2 regions of the Mesorhizobium sp. P2_A8 genome follow, and region 2 is predicted to be linked to the other one. Evidence: riboswitches for the same ligand, from Rfam matches in the RefSeq annotation. Region 2 holds a riboswitch; the other holds the start of a gene.

Region 1 (8,335 bases), on a different contig from region 2:
CTGTTTGTCGTCAAGACCCTGGTGACCAGCGCGCTGGCGCTGTTCCTAGTCTACCAATTCGCCAGCTACAGGGGCCTGCCGATCGTACTCATGGTGATGGGCCTGCTGATCGCCCTGTTCGTGTTCGTCACCAAACGCATGACGATCGGCCGGCGCATCTACGCAATGGGCGGCAATGCCAAGGCGGCGCAGCTATCGGGCATCAAGACCGAGCGGCTGACCCTGATGGTGTTCGTCAATATGGGTGTTCTGTCGGCGCTTGGCGGCCTGATCATCGCGGCGCGCCTTGGGCAGGCGGTGCCGGCGGCAGGTCTTGGCAGCGAGCTCGACGTCATCGCCGCGGTGTTCATCGGCGGCGCCTCGGCGATGGGTGGTGTCGGCCAGGTCATCGGCGCGGTGGTCGGCGGTTTTATCATGGGCGTGATGAACAACGGCATGTCGATCATGGGCGTCAATGTCGACTGGCAGCAGGTGGTGAAAGGCCTGGTGCTGCTCGGCGCGGTGGTGTTCGACGTCTACAACAAGAACAAGGGCTGAGGGAACCAGGAAGGCATACGGGTCACATCGCGGCGCTGTCCGGCAACCAGGCGGCACGAAGAAGTCCCAAGAGGGACCAGGCTCGCGAGCGCAATCCGAATGGAGAATTTCACCCGTGGCATGGACGAGGTCCCGGCCGCGCTGGGTAAGGTTTGCCGTTCCGGCAGCCCTGCCAAGGCAAATGAGAGAGGATTCATCATGCTGATCTCCCAGATTCTCGACGACGCCGAGACCATCCGCGTCGTTGCCCGCAACGGCGGCAAGACCCGGATCATCAATGGCGCGCGCAGCGTCTATTCGCTGGCGATGGAGGCCGCCCGCACCGGCGTCGGCCTCGTCGCGCTGATCGAACGCAAGGGCCTAGGCGAGGCGGTCGATCTCGATGCCGCCTACAAGAAGGGACGGCTGCTGTCGCCGATCAATCATCCCGATCCGGCGCATCTGCATCTGACCGGCACCGGACTGACGCATCTCGGCTCGGCCGCGACGCGCGATTCCATGCACAAGAAGCTCAACGCCGACGGCGAGGAACAGCTGACCGATTCCATGAAGATGTTCCGCATGGGGCTGGAGGGCGGTAAACCTGCGAAAGGCCAGATCGGCGTGCAGCCGGAATGGTTCTACAAGGGCAACGGCACGATGGCAGTGGCGCCAGGGGCCGCACTCCTGTCACCGGCCTTCGCCAAGGACGCCGGCGAAGAGCCTGAAGTGGCCGGTATCTATGTCATCGGGGACGACGGCGCGCCATTCCGCGTCGGCTTCACGCTGTCAAACGAGTTTTCCGACCACGTCACCGAGCGGGTGAACTATCTGTTCCTTGCCCACTCCAAGCTGCGCAACGCCTCGTTCGGCCCGGAGATCCTGATCGGCGACCTGCCTGCCGACATCAGGGGCACCTCGCGCATCTATCGCGACAACGAGGTGCTGTGGGAAAAGCCGTTCCTGTCTGGCGAAGCAAACATGTCGCACACCATCGCCAATCTCGAACACCACCATTTCAAATATGCGGCCTTCCGCCAGCCGGGCGACGTGCATGTGCACATGTTCGGCACGGCGACGCTGTCCTTTGCCGACGGCATCAACACCGAGGCCGGCGACGTGTTCGAGATCGGGGCCAAGGATTTTGGCCTGCCGCTGCGCAACCCGCTCGAGATCGAGCAGCCGGTGAAGGTGGCGGTGAAGGCGCTTTGAAGACCGGGCGCGCCAGAAAGATCGGCCGATGGGCAGCATGCGACTTGGTATTGCATCCGTAGGCCTGGCAATCGTCCTCGCTCATCCATCAGCGGCCTACAGTGCGGGACAATGCAGCGCAAAATCGTATCGCGAAGCTCGTACGGCGATGATGAACCGGCTTCTGGCCACGGGATATTCAAGAGCGCAGGTCGGCTTCCTAATGCGCAATGCGGATCGGATGACCTCCGCACTTCGCAGCGACAGATTGAACGACAATGCCAAAGCCTGCGGCATCGATTCAGCCAGGTCGCATGTCCTGGGTTGCCTGGACAAGCAGCTGTTTCCCTTGGGGGCGGGATCAAGCGCCTCGCTTGACGAGGAGAAGCGGACCACCGCGTTCTGGGGCAGGAAGCGATTGGCCGTGCGAGAACTGCTCTTTATCGGCCATTTCCATGCCTGCCTCGGCGCCGCGAAAGAGTATCTCTTTCGCGGCTGACCAGGGCTTGCGACAGCCTCAATAGATATCGAAGTCGAAATACTTGGCCTGGATCTTCTTGTAGGTGCCGTCGGCGACGATGGCGTCTATCGCCGCGTTGAGCTTGTCGCGCAGCGCCGTGTCTTCCAGGCGAACGGCGATGCCGGCTTGCGTCTCGGTGCCCTTGACGTCACCGACCAGCTTACAGCAGCCGTCGCTTGCCTTCTTCAGCCAGTCCACCAGCACGAACTTGTCAGACAGCACGGCATCAAGGCGGCCGTTCGTCAGGTCGGTGATCGCCTCTTCCTGGGTCGGGTAGAGTTTCGCCTCCGCACCCGCCTTGCCATAGACATTCTGGGCATAGTCGGCCTGCGTGGTCGAAGCCTGGGCGCCGACCGTCTTGCCGGCAAGTGCCGCCGGTTCGGTCGAGGTGAGATCGGTGTCCTTCGGTGCCACCAGCGCCAGCGGCGTCGTATAGTATTTGTTGGTAAAGGAGACCTGCTTCTTGCGCTCCTCGGTGATGCTCATCGAGGCGATGATGGCATCGAATTTCTTGGCTTGCAGGGCGGGAATGATGCCGTCCCAGTCCTGGGTGACGATTTCACACTCGACCTTCATCTGCGCGCACAGCGCATTGGCGATGTCGATGTCGAAGCCGACGACCTTGCCGTCCGAGGTGATGGTGTTGAATGGCGGATAGGCACCCTCGGTGCCGATCTTCAGTTTCTCCGCTGCCTGCGCCGACAGAGAGCCGGCGGCCATAACCAGCATGGCAGCACCAGCTGCCGATATGATCCATCTGGAAATCTGCATTTTCTTGGTTCCCCTTGAACGCCGCCAGCTTGACGGCCAGCAGTGCAGCCAAGCATGGCGAGCCGGCGCAGGCAAGCATATTGCCTGACGGCAATGGGAGGTCAGCGCGCGGGGCGGAAATGCTTGGACAGTTTCAGCCCCTGCGCCTGGTAGTTGGAGCCGAGATCGGTGCCATAGAGCGCCTGCGGCCGCTTCAGCATGTGCTCGTAGACCAGCCGGCCGACGATCTGGCCATGGTCGAGGATGAACGGCACTTCGTGGCTGCGCACTTCGAGCACCGCCCGGCTGCCGCTACCACCGGACGCAGAGTGGCCAAAACCCGGATCGAAGAAGCCGGCATAGTGGACGCGGAATTCGCCGACGAGCGGATCGAACGGCGTCATCTCGGCGGCGTAGAGCGGCGGCACATGCACTGCTTCCTGGCTGACGAGGATGTAGAATTCATCGGGATCGAGCACCAGTTCGCCGGCGCCGCTCTTGTGGATCGGCTCCCAGAAATCGACGACCTCTTGCGCGGCGCGCTTGTCGACGTCGACAAGTCCGGTGTGATGCTTGCCGCGATAGCCGACCAGCCCGTTTTGATCGCCGTTGAGGTCGATCGACAGCGCAATGCCGCCACCGGAAATGTTCGGCGGCTCGGTGGCAACCAGCATCTCGGCGCGATGCAGGTCATGCAGCTCGGCTTCCGACAGCAGCGCATTGCCGGTGCGGAAGCGTATCTGCGACAGTCGCGAACCGGTGCGCGCGACGATCGGAAAGGTGCGCGGGCTGACCTCGAGATAGAGCGGTCCGTGATAGCCGGCGGCGATCTTGTCGAACTCGTGGCCACGGTCGGTCATGACGCGGGTGAAGATGTCGAGTCGCCCGGTCGAACTCTTCGGATTGGCCGAGGCCGAAATGTCCGCCGGCAATGCCAGGCTTTCAAGCAAGGGGACGATATAAACGCAGCCGGTCTCCAGCACCGCGCCCTCGGCAAGATTGATCTCGTGCAGCTGCAGCCGGTCGAGCTTTTCCGAAACCTTGTGGTTGGGACCCGGCAGGAACGAGGCCCGCACCCGCCAGGCCTTGTCGCCGAGCCGCAGATCCAGGCTCGCTGGCTGGATCTGGTCGATATCGAGCGCGCGGGCCGACTTCAGCGCGCCGGACTGGAACAGCGCCGAAATGTCCTGATCGGGAAGAATGCCTGTCTGCCGCAAGGCTCCACTCCTAGGCCAGACGTTTTCTGATCGCAGGTTCCTGCCGCAAAACCGTGGAACACTTTTGCGGAACCTGCTTGGTACAAACCTCTTAATCAAGCCGGCAATTGACGCAAGCGTGGCGCGGGTTTAAAGGGTCGTTATCCCGTGGTGATTTGGCCGGTCGGCTTGCAGCCACGTTAAACAAGTCGCTAAAGGACCGTCGGGCCGCAAGGCCGTATGGACCGGTTGCGACTTTCGCGGCCGGTTTTTTTGTGTCTGGAACAAAAGCGATGAGCACCAAGAAGCGCAACTGGAAGCCTCAAACAGCACTCGTCCATAGCGGAACCCTGCGTTCCGGTTTCGGCGAAACCTCCGAGGCGATGTACCTGACCCAGGGCTATGTCTACGAAACGGCGCAGGCGGCGGAAGCCCGCTTCAAGGGCGAGGAGCCGGGCTTCATCTATTCGCGCTATGCCAATCCGACCGTCGACATGTTCGAAAAGCGCATGTGCGCGCTCGAAGGCGCCGAGGACGCGCGCGCCACGGCGTCCGGCATGGCGGCGGTGACCGCAGCCCTCCTGTGCAGCGCCAAGGCCGGCGACCATATCGTGGCGGCGCGCGCGCTGTTCGGCTCCTGCCGCTGGGTGGTCGAGACGCTGGCGCCGAGATACGGCATCGAGGCGACGCTGGTCGACGGCACCGACATCGCCAACTGGGAAAAGGCGGTCAAGCCGAACACCAAGCTGTTCTTCCTGGAAAGCCCGACCAACCCGACGCTGGAAGTGGTCGACATCGCTGCGGTTGCCTCGCTTGCCAATTCGATCGGCGCGCGGCTGATCGTCGACAATGTCTTTGCCACGCCCCTGCAACAGAAACCGCTGCAGCTCGGCGCGCACATCGTCGTCTATTCGGCGACCAAGCACATTGACGGCCAGGGCCGCTGTCTCGGCGGTGTCATCCTGTCGGACAAGAAATGGATCGACGAGAACCTGCACGACTATTTCCGCCACACCGGCCCCAGCCTGTCACCGTTCAATGCCTGGACACTGCTAAAGGGCCTGGAGACACTGCCGCTGCGCGTGCGCCAGCAGACGGAAAGCGCCGGCAAGATCGCGGATTTCCTGGCCGAGCGGCCCGAAATCGCCCGCGTCATCTATCCCGGCCGCGCCGACCACCCGCAGGCGGCCATCGTCAAGAAGCAGATGTCGGGCGGCTCGACGCTGATCTGCCTGGACGTCAAGGGCGGCAAGCAGGCGGCCTTCGCCTTGCAGAACGCCCTCGACATCGTGCTGATCTCCAACAATCTCGGTGACGCCAAGAGCCTGATCACCCATCCGGCAACGACGACGCACAAGAATCTGAGCGACGAGGCCCGCGCCGAGCTCGGCATCGGGCCGGGCACGCTCAGACTGTCGGTCGGCCTGGAGGATGCCGACGATCTTCTGGAAGACATCGAGCAGGCGCTGAAGGCCAAATAGGCGGCCTTTGGCTTTCAGGCGCCCGACGGCGTCTCTTCCAGTTCGGCCGCCTTGGTGCTGATGGTCATCGCGTTGCCGCGCCAGTCGACGGCGCCGCCGAGCCAGCCGCGCGCCCACATCGCAGGCAGGATCATGTCGCGCACCATGATCGCCGCGACCATGCGCGGCGACAGGTACCAGCCCTTGGACCTGGCAAGGACGCTCTCCGGAAGGTAGAAGGCCGCCAGCACGGCAATGGCGGTTGCCCAGAGGCTGACACCGGCGGCTGCCGCCGCAACCAGCGCAAGCACCAGCGGCACCACAGCGCCAGTCAGGATTTCGGGTGCGAAGAACAGCGGGAAGGTGACGCGGCGCAGCCGCGCCCAACGGGCCTGACGCGACCAGATCTCGCCAAACGTGCGCCGGCCGAGCGGTTGCTCGAAGGGCGCGGCGACGAGATTGACGCGCAGGCCAAGGCCATTGACCAGCTTGGTCGCGGCGGCGTCCTCGGCAATCTCGGCGGCCAGCGCACGGATGCCGCCGCTGGCGTCGAGCATCGGCTTGTTCCACAACATGCTCTTGCCCTGGGCAAAGCCGAGGCCAAGCGCATCGCCGGCATATTGCCAGCGCGCCTGCAACGTGTTGAGGAAGGCGCATTCGACTTCGGCCCAGAACCCGGCCGGCCGCGAGCCGATCGGCGTCGAGCAGACAAGGCCGGTATTTGGCCGCCACGCCGCCATCAGGTGCTGAATATAGTCTTTCGGCATCAACACGTTGGAATCGGCCAAGACAACCCAATCGTGGCGCGCCGCCTCCCAGCCCTTGACGCAATTGTTGAGCTTCGGATTGGCGCTGATACGGTCGTCGCCGATCAACAGCCGGGCCGGCACCCTGGGGAAACGGGCGATGGCGGCGCGGATCAGCCTGACCACCGGATCATCGGCATGGGCGACGCAGAAGATCAGCTCGTAGCGCGGCCAGTCGAGCGAGAAGGCACGCTCCAGCGTCTCCTGCGTGAACGGCTCGACGCCGCGCGACGGCACGACGATCGACACTGGCCGTGGCTTGCCGGCCGGCGGCGCGATGGTGCGGCGGCGCTTCAGACGCGAAGCGGCGAGCAGGATGCTGGCGAGGTTTGAGAGAATGAGGGCGATCGACAGCGAGGCGGTTATGAGCGTGAGTTCCATCGAGATCTGGTCACTCCAGAAAAGACGGCCCGCGTGATGGCCGTTTTCAACCGTTCGACAGAGCGCCGAGTCGCCCGCTTCGTGCACACCACCATTGTCATGTGTCACCTAAATGACATTCTTTGTCGGCACCTGCCTTTCAGGCCGGGCGCGACAGGACGCGCATGTTGACCTGCTCGCCCGGAGCGAGGACAGTTCGACTTGGATTGTTTTTGGAGCCGCTTATGTACCGCGCCGTGACGCGCAACATCGAAGTGCAGGTCAGGCCGTTCTATCTGGAGGACCGCTCGGATCCGTCCGAGAACCGCTATGTCTGGGGCTATCAGATAACGATCGACAACCAGTCGGACGATTTCGTGCAGCTGTTGTCTCGCTATTGGCACATCACCGACGGCACCGGCCGGGTCGAGGAAGTGCGCGGGCCGGGCGTGGTCGGCGACCAGCCCGAACTCAATCCCGGCGACAGCTATCAATACACGTCCGGTTGCCCGCTCTCGACACCGTCCGGCATCATGGTCGGGCACTACACCATGCGCAACAAGCGGGGCGAGACGTTCGACATCGCCATCCCCGCCTTTTCGCTTGATCTGCCGGGGACGCGGCGGACGGTGAATTAGTTCGCTCACCGGCCACGAAGCAGCCGGTGAGGCGTGTTATTCTCTACTGGGCCGCCGTAAATTCCGCTGGATCGAAGTCATATTGCTTCGAGCAGAATTCGCAGGCGACATGGATGCCGCCGTCTTCGGTGCTGTCCTTGATCTCCTGCGCCGAGAAGCCCTCGAGGATGCCGCGGATCTTGTCGCGCGAGCATGAGCACTGGTCGGCGACCGGAACGCCGCCGAAGACGCGCACGCCATGTTCGTGGAACAGCCTGTAGAGCAGCCGTTCGGCGCCGATCGTCGGGTCGATCAGTTCGGTCGGCTCTATGGTGCCGAGCAATGCCAACAGCTCCTGCCAGGAATTGTCGGCCGGATCGTGGATCTCCTCGCGTGGATCGCCATCGCCGCCCGGCAGGTCCGGAACGCGCATGCGCTCGGGCGACTGCGGCAGGAACTGCGCCAGGATGCCGCCGGCGCGCCATTGCTCACGGGCGCCGCCGACGCCTGGCGTCAACAGCTTGGCCACCGAGAGCCTGAGATCGGTCGGGATCTGCTCCGACTGACGGAAATAGGTGCGTGCCGCATCCTCCAGCGTTTCGCCGTCGAGCTGGACGATGCCCTGATAGCGCTGCGTGTGAGCGCCCTGGTCGATGGTCAGAGCCAGCACGCCGCTGCCGAGCAGGGTCTGCTGGGACGTCTCGCCCGCCGCGACCAGCGCCTCCAGCCGGTCCGCATCGAAGCGTGCATAGGCGCGCAGCGCCGAGGGCGTGGAAAAATCCGCGACCAGCATGTCGACCGGCCCGTCGGTGCGGGTCTGCAAGATGAACTTGCCCTCGAATTTGAGCGAGGTGCCAAGCAGGACCGTCAACACACAAGCTTCCGCCAGCAGGCGGGCGACCGGCTCGGGATAGTCGTG
Region 2 (8,335 bases):
GGCAGCGGGGTGAAGATGCACCAGCGATTGTCGAACAGATCGGCGAAACCGGCATCGGGACCAGACTTTTCCGTGCCTGCCAGCGGATGACCGGGTATGAAATGGACACCATCAGGCACATAGGGCTGCATCTGGGCGATGACCGATGCCTTGGTCGAGCCGACATCGGTGAGGATGGCGCCTTTCTTCAGCGTCGGCGCGATTTCCTCGGCCACTGCGCCGGACGAGCCGACCGGCACCGAGACGATGACCAGATCGGCATCGCGGACCGCTTCTTTGGCATCGGCGGTGTAGGAATCGCCGAGCCCAAGCTCCTCCGCCCGCGCCAGCGTCGCGGCACTGCGTGTCGAGATGGCGACGTGACGGGCCAGGCCCTCGCGGCGGATGACACGGGCCAGCGACGAGCCGATCAGGCCGATGCCGACAAGCGCGATCTTTTCAAACATCGGTGATGTCATGGTGTTCTAGCTTTTCAGGAATGTCGTGAGAGCGGCGACAACGCCACGATTGGCTTCTTCGGTGCCGATGGTCATCCGTAGCGCGTTGGGAAAGCCGTAGCCGGAAACGCGCCGCAAGATATAGCCACGCGCCGTCAGATAGTCGTCCGCCGCCGCCGCCGAATGTTTCTGGTCGTCGGGAAAATGGATCAGGATGAAATTGCCGACGCTTGGCGTTACCCGCAGCCCGAGCTTGCTCAATTCCTCGCTCAACCAGGTGAGCCAGGTCTCGTTATGCATCACGCTGCGTTGGACGTGATCGCGGTCACGGATTGCGGCGATGCCGGCCTCGATCGCCGTGGCATTGACGTTGAAAGGGCCACGCACGCGGTTGATGGCGTCGACGATGTGCATCGGCGCGTACATCCAGCCGATCCGCGCCCCGCCCAGACCGATCTTGGAGAAGGTGCGGGTCATCACCACGTTCTCGGCACCGCCGACCAGTTCGATGCCGGCCTCATAATCGTTGCGGCGGACATATTCGGCGTAGGCCGCGTCGAGGACCAGAAGCACATGCCTGGGCAGGCCGGCATGCAGACGGCGCACCTCCTGGAACGGCACATAGGTGCCGGTCGGGTTGTTGGGATTGGCAAGGAAGACGATCTTCGTACGCGGTGTGACGGCGGCCAGCATCGCATCGATGTCGGCGCGCTCGTCGGTCTCCTTGACCTCGACCGGAGTGGCGCCGGCTGACTGGATGTAGATCTTGTAGACCATGAAGGCGTGTTCGGTGAAAATCGCCTCGTCGCCGGGCGCGAGATAGGTCTGCGCCAGCAGGCCGAGAATTTCGTCGGAGCCGTTGGAGCAGATGATGTTCTGCGGGTTGAGGCCATGCACCTCGGCGATCGCTTCACGCAGCCGCCTGGCGGTGCCGTCGGGATAGACGTCGAGCTTTCCAGCAATCTCTCGCGCCGCCTCGATCGCCTTCGGCGACGGACCGAGCGGATTCTCGTTCGACGACAGCTTGTAGACTTTGGCGACGCCGGCGGGCGCCGTGCTCTTGCCCGGCACATAGGCGTCGATGTCCATGATGCCCGCGCGCGGGGTTGGACGTGCCTTGTCCGGTGTCTGGCTCATGTCATAAAAATCCGTCGAGAACGCTTCCGCGGGGAAGCCGCAGCGGAAATACAAGCCATGGTCGGCAATGTCGAGAGGTGCAGTTGTGCCGGCCGCCGGCATTGACGGCGTGGCGGGCGAGTTCTAGAAGAACGCTGACAGTTCCGTGGTGATTTGGCCGGTCGGCTTGCAGCCACGTTAAACAACTTGCTAAAGGGCCGTTTGCATCCTGTAACCGGCTTTGCGACCGCAATGCCGGTTTTTTGTTGTCCGCGCCGGCCGGACGCCGCATCGGCATCGATCGTCGAAAAGCACGGTGCGTGGATTCAAAGTGTGAGATGGATGATATGGCCGCTCTGCGCGCTGGAAAAACCAACAACGAGGCCGACCAACCGTCGAGCCCGGTCTTGCGTTTTGGACCCGACAAGCCACTCAAGCTCGATGCCGGCACCCTGCTGTCGCCGTTCCAGATCGCTTACCAGACCTACGGCACGCTGAACGACGCCCGCTCCAACGCCATCCTCGTCTGCCATGCGCTGACCGGCGACCAGCACGTCGCAAGCACCAATCCGGTGACCGGCAAGCCGGGCTGGTGGGAGGTGCTGATCGGCCCCGGCAAGATCATCGACACCAACCGCTTCTTCGTCATCTGCTCCAACGTGATCGGCGGTTGTCTGGGCTCCACCGGCCCGGCCTCGACCAACCCCGCCACCGGCAAGCCCTATGGGCTCGACCTGCCGATCATCACCATCCGCGACATGGTGCGGGCGCAGCAGATGCTGATCGACCATTTCGGCATTGAAAAACTGTTTTGCGTGCTCGGCGGCTCGATGGGCGGCATGCAGGTGCTGGAATGGGCGTCGAGCTATCCGGAGCGCGTCTTCTCGGCACTGCCGATTGCCACCGGCGCGCGCCATTCCTCGCAGAACATCGCCTTCCATGAGGTCGGCCGGCAAGCCGTGATGGCCGATCCGGACTGGCACGGTGGCAAATATTTCGAGCACGGCAAACGCCCGGAAAAGGGGTTGGCGGTGGCGCGCATGGCGGCCCACATCACCTATCTGTCCGAAGCCGCCCTGCACCGGAAATTCGGCCGCAATCTGCAGGATCGCGAAGCGCTGACCTTCGGTTTCGACGCCGACTTCCAGATCGAAAGTTATCTGCGCCACCAGGGCATGACCTTCGTCGACCGTTTCGATGCCAATTCCTACCTCTACATGACGCGCTCGATGGACTATTTCGATCTCGCCGCCGACCATGGCGGCCGGCTGGCGGATGCCTTTGCCGGCACCAAAACCCGCTTCTGCCTGGTGTCCTTCACCTCGGATTGGCTGTTTCCGACCGAAGAGAGCCGCTCGATCGTGCACGCGCTCAACGCAGCCGGCGCGTCGGTATCCTTCGTCGAGATCGAGACCGACCGTGGCCACGATGCCTTCCTGCTCGACGAGCCTGAACTGTTTGCCGCCATCAATGGCTTCATCGGCTCGGCAGCACGGGCGAGAGGGCTCAGCGCATGACCCTGCAAAGTTGCAGACTTTTCGGATCAGGATCATGCACCAGGCAGGAGGCGAAATCGTGAGCGTCAACCGCGACCAGCGCGTCGACCTCGAGGTCGTCGCCAACCTCATCCCGCCGCAATCCCGCGTGCTCGATGTCGGCTCGGGCGATGGCTCGCTGCTCGAATTGCTGCAGGACACCAAGCAGGTCGACGGCCGCGGACTTGAGCTGTCGCAGCGTGGCGTTAACGAATGCGTGGCGCGCGGTCTGTCGGTCATCCAGGGTGATGCCGACAAGGATCTCGAATTCTATCCTGACAAGGGTTTTGATTTCGTCGTCCTGTCGCAGACCCTGCAGGCCACCCGCAACCCGAAGCTGGTTCTCGACGAACTGCTTAGGATCGGCAACCGCGCCATCGTGTCCTTCCCCAACTTCGGCCATTGGCGGGTGCGCATGTCGCTGTTCCTCAATGGCCGCATGCCGGTGACCAAGGACCTGCCCTATTCCTGGTACGACACGCCCAACATCCATTTCTGCACCATCCGCGACTTCGTCAACCTGTGCGACGAGCTTGGCGCGACAGTGGAGAAAGCAACCGCACTCGACGCCAATGGACAGAAGATTGGCCTGTCGATGCCGTGGTGGTTTTGGAACTTCTTCGGCCAACAGGCGGTGTTCTTGCTGAGACGGTAGTTACGAAAACGCGAAGTTGAGTTGTTCCACCAATAGACTACTTCAGGACATCGGTGGCCTTATGCGGATGTTCGACGCCCTCGGCGAACACAACATCCGATTGCGAATTGTCAGTCCGCAGCGTCAGGATCGCCTGGTAGGCGGGCGAATTGTACCAACCGCGTGCATGCTGCCTGTCGGGAAATTCTATGACGATCAGGTGGCCGGGCCAGTCGTTCTCGATCACCTCCACATCGCCGCCATGGACCAGAAAACGGCCGCTGAAAGGTTCCAGCGTGGCATCGATCTTCTGCAGATATTCGACAATCTGCGGACCCATCCGGGCTTGGCGCATATGGGCAACGGCGTAAGCAGTCATGACTGTACTCCCTCTGCAACCGAGGCCGACCAACCGGTCTCGCAACGGCAATCTGTCCAAATACCAGCCGCGATGCGATTACGTCCGACGTAATGGAATGCATGCGATTCGCTATCGATGCGTCGTCGTTGCAGCGAGGCGATTTGCAAGCATATCGCGCCGCAATAGTGTTGCAGTTGAAGCGCTAGACTTGGAAATCGTCATTTCACGCGCATCGAGCAGCAGCACAATGGGGTGACACGGACGCCTGTTTTCTGTAGCCTCATCCTCTATACGAGGGAATATGGAAGGGAGTCCGATCCATTTGACCGTCCTGAAGATCGAAAGACCTGGCAGGAAGCGCATTTTTCGTGCTGGAACGGCTGACGCTATATGACCGGGAACACAGAGCACGCTCCTCTCATCACGGTGATCACGCCGACCCACAACAGGCGGGAAGCGGTATTACGCGCTGTCGAAAGCGTACTTTCCCAGAGCATGTCGAAGTTCGAGCATATCGTCATCGACGATGGCTCGACGGATGGAACCGCGGCAGCGCTGGCCGGCATTCGCGATCCGCGACTGATCTATGTCGGCGCGAAATGGCGAGGGGCCAATGCCGCCAGGAATGCGGGCATCGAGAGAGCGCGAGCACCCATCGTGACGTTCCTCGATTCCGACGACGTCTATCTGCCGCACAGGCTTGAACAGACCCTGACCTGGTTCGATGCCGATCCGGCTCTCGAAGTGCTGATCAGCTCCTACGTCTCCCTGAAGGGCGGACGCGCCACCAATTGCATCAATCGCGATGCATTCCTCAATCCGGGCACGCTGGAGCGGACGCTGGTCGCGGAGACGATCTTGATCGCGGGATCGGCGATAACAGCGCGCCGCGAGGCCTTGCTGGCCATCGGCGGCTACGACAGCGACATCGCCCGGATGCAGGATCGGGAGTTGCTGCTCCGCCTTGCCCGGCGCTTCGGTGCGCAGTTGTCCCAGAACATCGACTGGACGAAGCACAATTCGGAGAATTCGATTTCGCGACGTCGCCGCGGCTATGTCGAAGCCTATGCGAACCTGATGCGCAAACACCCGAATATTGCCCGCTCCTACCCACATATTCCGCCCTACATGATCACGCGGCAGATCATTTCCGATATTCTGAAGTGTCGGATCCCGGAAGCCTTCTCGGGCTACATGGCCAACCGTTCGTCGAAAGATCTTGGCTATTCGCTGCCCGAACTGATCAACGGCTATGTCTATGGCCGGCGTTGGCGCCGCGACCTCCACGATGAGATTCGGCAGAAGTTCGGCGCCCGGCCGGCCTGAGGCCCGTCGTCGCAGCAGAGCTCATCGGTCGAGCTCGGGAAAATACGGATCGGATAAGAACCGCCTGTCCCGCTCGCCTTGCAGGCAATCGACAGGCGCGGCAGCATCGACGGGGATGGTCCTGGTCTTCTCCTGAATGCCGCTGACCTCCAGGATCAGCTTGCGGCGGATGGCTGTCGAAAACTCGACGGCCGCATAGATCGGCAGCACGAAGGAACCAGGCCCTCCAGTCACGCACTGCGCATAATACTGGTCGAGATGGCTGAAGGTCGGCGACGGGTTGATCAGGATCGGCAGGCCGTTGACGACGATGCCTTTGGCGATTGCCGCATCACGCGTCGTGGTGACCGGCGGCCCGATATTGTTGGGGCCATCGCCGGAAATATCGATGACGCTGCGTTCGCCCTCGAAAGAAGTGCGGTCGAACAGCTCGGTCCCGAAAGCCAGCGCACCGGAAATCGAGGTACCGCGGAAGCTGCGGAACGGACGCGCCGCGACCTTTTCGGCAAAGCTGTTGGCGGTCTCTGCGCTGTCGATGATCTGCCAGTCGATGATCGCGTCATCACGCACCGTGCCGGCCCATTCGAAATAGGCAAGCGCAATGCGGCCGGTATTGCCGGCGCGGACAGCCTGGATGAAATCGGGATGCCGCAACGCCTCGACATAGCCGGCGCGCTGCAGGGCGAACTCCTTTTCGTCCATCGACAGCGAAATATCGACCGCCAGCACCAGCTCGACGTCGACCGCCAGGCCATCCGGCGGCGAGGCGATGGGAGCGGCCTGGGCGCAGGCAAGGCAGGCAAGCAAGCGCAGAGCATCAAGCATGGCCGACGCCAGGGTTGTTTCTCCGGGGAAGCTTCCCTCGCGATCACGGCAAAATAAAGCTGGAGCCGGTAGCCCGGGAAAACAGCCTACTTCTTGCGGCGGGCGCCAGCCGGCGGCGGGTCGATGGCGCCGGCCCTGACCCGGACAGGTTTCAGGGCCGGTGCGTCGGCATCCTTGACGATCGTCAACGCGCGCGGAAAGAAATGATTGTTGTGCTGGCCGCGTCCGATGTTGAGAAACGCGGTCCCGGGCAAACGCTTCTCCAGCATCGACAGCACGCGTCGCAACGAGGGTCCGTCGAACGCGTCCATGGCTTCGTCGATGATCACCCATTTCGGCTGCCGCAAGGCGAGCCTGGCAAAGGCCAGCGAACGCTGTTCGTCATCGGCCAGCTCATGCTCCCAGCGCGCGCTACGATCGAGTGAGGATGACAGCCGTCCAAGCCCGACCTCGGCAAGCACCGCCGAAATGTCGGCGTCATTCGCCGGCGCAGTTCCGTTCGGGTGATCGAGAACCTCGCGCAACGTACCGGCCGGGAAATACGGGACGCGCGGCACGAATATGGGGGTCTCTCCCGCCGGCAGGCCGATCCGTCCGCTCCCCCATGGCCACAGGCCGGCAATGGCGCGGAAGAACAACGTCTTGCCGGCGCCCGGATCGCCGGTGATCATGACGCGCTCGCCGTGGCGGATTTCGACATGCTGGTCGGCGAGCCTGGTGCAGCCGTCCCGCGAGGCCACTTCGAGCTTCTCGAAAGTCAGGCTGCCATTGGCGTTTTCGCCGAAGGCAATGCGCCTTTCCTTGTCGTGCAGCACATCGGTTTCATCGAGCGCGATGCGGAAGTCGGCGACGCGCATCAGCGTGGCGCGCCAGTCGGCAATGCCGCCGATATTGTTGATGAACCAGCGCAGGGAAGAGTGGACCTGGTTGAAGGCACCGACCGCCATCATCAGCCCGCCAAAGCTGATATCGCCCGAGAAATAGACCGGCGAAGCGACCAGGATGGGTGCCACGACGGTGATCCAGCCATAGGTGTCGGTCACCCAGGACAGGTTGATCTGGGCGCTGTAGATGCGCCGCATGGCGCCCAGCACCGTATCAAGGTCGAACCCGAGCCGTCGCCTGGCGTCGGCCTCGCCATGGTACAGCGCAATGGCATCGACATTCTCGTTGACGCGCACCATCGACGAGCGCAGCTCCGCTTCCCGCGTGTAGCGGTCGCTGTTGAGGCGGATGAGCGGCCGTCCGACCAGCCAGCTCAGCCATGAGGCGGTGCCGGCATAAAGGATGGCGGCCCAGACCATGTAGCCCGGGATGGCCAGCGAGGTGCCGCCGATATGGAACACGAAGCCCGAAGACAACTGCCACAACACGCCGACGAAGGACACCAGCAGGATGCATGACTGCAGCAACCCAACGCCGAGATCGGTCGACAGGTCCGACAGGTGGGCGGCATCCTGCTGCATGCGCTGGTCGGGATTGACACCGATGGCGCCGGCATTGGCCAGCCGGAAGGCGCGCGCCGGCCGCATCCATTGGTCGATCAGATCCACCGTCAACGCCTCGCGCAGCTTCAGCCTGATCATCTGGTTGAGCCAGGTCTGGCCGATATTGAGCACCAGAAGCCCACCGGCGATTGCCGCAAAGACGAGAAGCTGGTGCAGGAAGGCGGCCATGTCACGGCGCGCAAGCGCATCGTAGAAAGGCTGATTCCAGCGGTTGAGCAGGACCTGGCCGATCGACGTTGCGATGATGACGGCCATGATGCCAACCGACATCCAGAGCAGTGTCTTGCGAACCGGCGATCCTCTCAGCGCCTGCCTGATCGTCGCCACCTGATCGCGCAGGCTGCTGGCTTCGACCGCCACGGCAACCGGCTGAACGGTGACGGCATTGTACGGTTGATCAGCCATACCCGAGGTCCTTGCGTTCAATGACAGTGCTGACACCGGATGGAGATACTTGAAGGCATCCGTCGTTCAAATGGGACGCGAGCCCACTTGCGACAGATAGGTAGGGAAAAGACCCCGGACGTTCTTGCCGCGATCACGAAGCCGTCACCTGTGCAGCCGATGGCCTGGCATCCCCGGCCTCAGTGAGA

The links. A riboswitch is a leader RNA that binds a small molecule or an ion and turns the genes downstream of it on or off. The one in region 2 is predicted to bind S-adenosylmethionine.
Region 1: another riboswitch for S-adenosylmethionine. It lies ahead of AC1D10_RS14645 (O-succinylhomoserine sulfhydrylase); the one in region 2 lies ahead of metX (homoserine O-acetyltransferase MetX).

The regions. Positions count from the first base shown of each region.
Region 1 covers NZ_JBFUDB010000004.1:454,782-463,116, reverse strand. The annotation lists gene mmsB (multiple monosaccharide ABC transporter permease) at 1-537, shown strand, start outside; gene araD1 (AraD1 family protein) at 736-1,728, shown strand; gene AC1D10_RS14660 (hypothetical protein) at 1,757-2,206, shown strand; gene AC1D10_RS14655 (ABC transporter substrate-binding protein) at 2,225-2,998, opposite strand; gene AC1D10_RS14650 (2'-deoxycytidine 5'-triphosphate deaminase) at 3,100-4,194, opposite strand; SAM riboswitch at 4,332-4,409, shown strand; gene AC1D10_RS14645 (O-succinylhomoserine sulfhydrylase) at 4,467-5,654, shown strand; gene AC1D10_RS14640 (ceramide glucosyltransferase) at 5,669-6,820, opposite strand; gene apaG (Co2+/Mg2+ efflux protein ApaG) at 7,045-7,437, shown strand; gene AC1D10_RS14630 (Hsp33 family molecular chaperone) at 7,481-8,335, opposite strand, start outside.
Region 2 covers NZ_JBFUDB010000001.1:1,247,495-1,255,829, reverse strand. The annotation lists gene AC1D10_RS06150 (prephenate/arogenate dehydrogenase family protein) at 1-458, opposite strand, end outside; gene hisC (histidinol-phosphate transaminase) at 465-1,574, opposite strand; SAM riboswitch at 1,710-1,787, shown strand; gene metX (homoserine O-acetyltransferase MetX) at 1,901-3,070, shown strand; gene metW (methionine biosynthesis protein MetW) at 3,129-3,743, shown strand; gene AC1D10_RS06130 (DUF1330 domain-containing protein) at 3,781-4,101, opposite strand; gene AC1D10_RS06125 (glycosyltransferase family 2 protein) at 4,474-5,409, shown strand; gene AC1D10_RS06120 (DUF1194 domain-containing protein) at 5,431-6,234, opposite strand; gene AC1D10_RS06115 (ABC transporter ATP-binding protein/permease) at 6,321-8,147, opposite strand; gene AC1D10_RS06110 (class I SAM-dependent methyltransferase) at 8,281-8,335, opposite strand, start outside.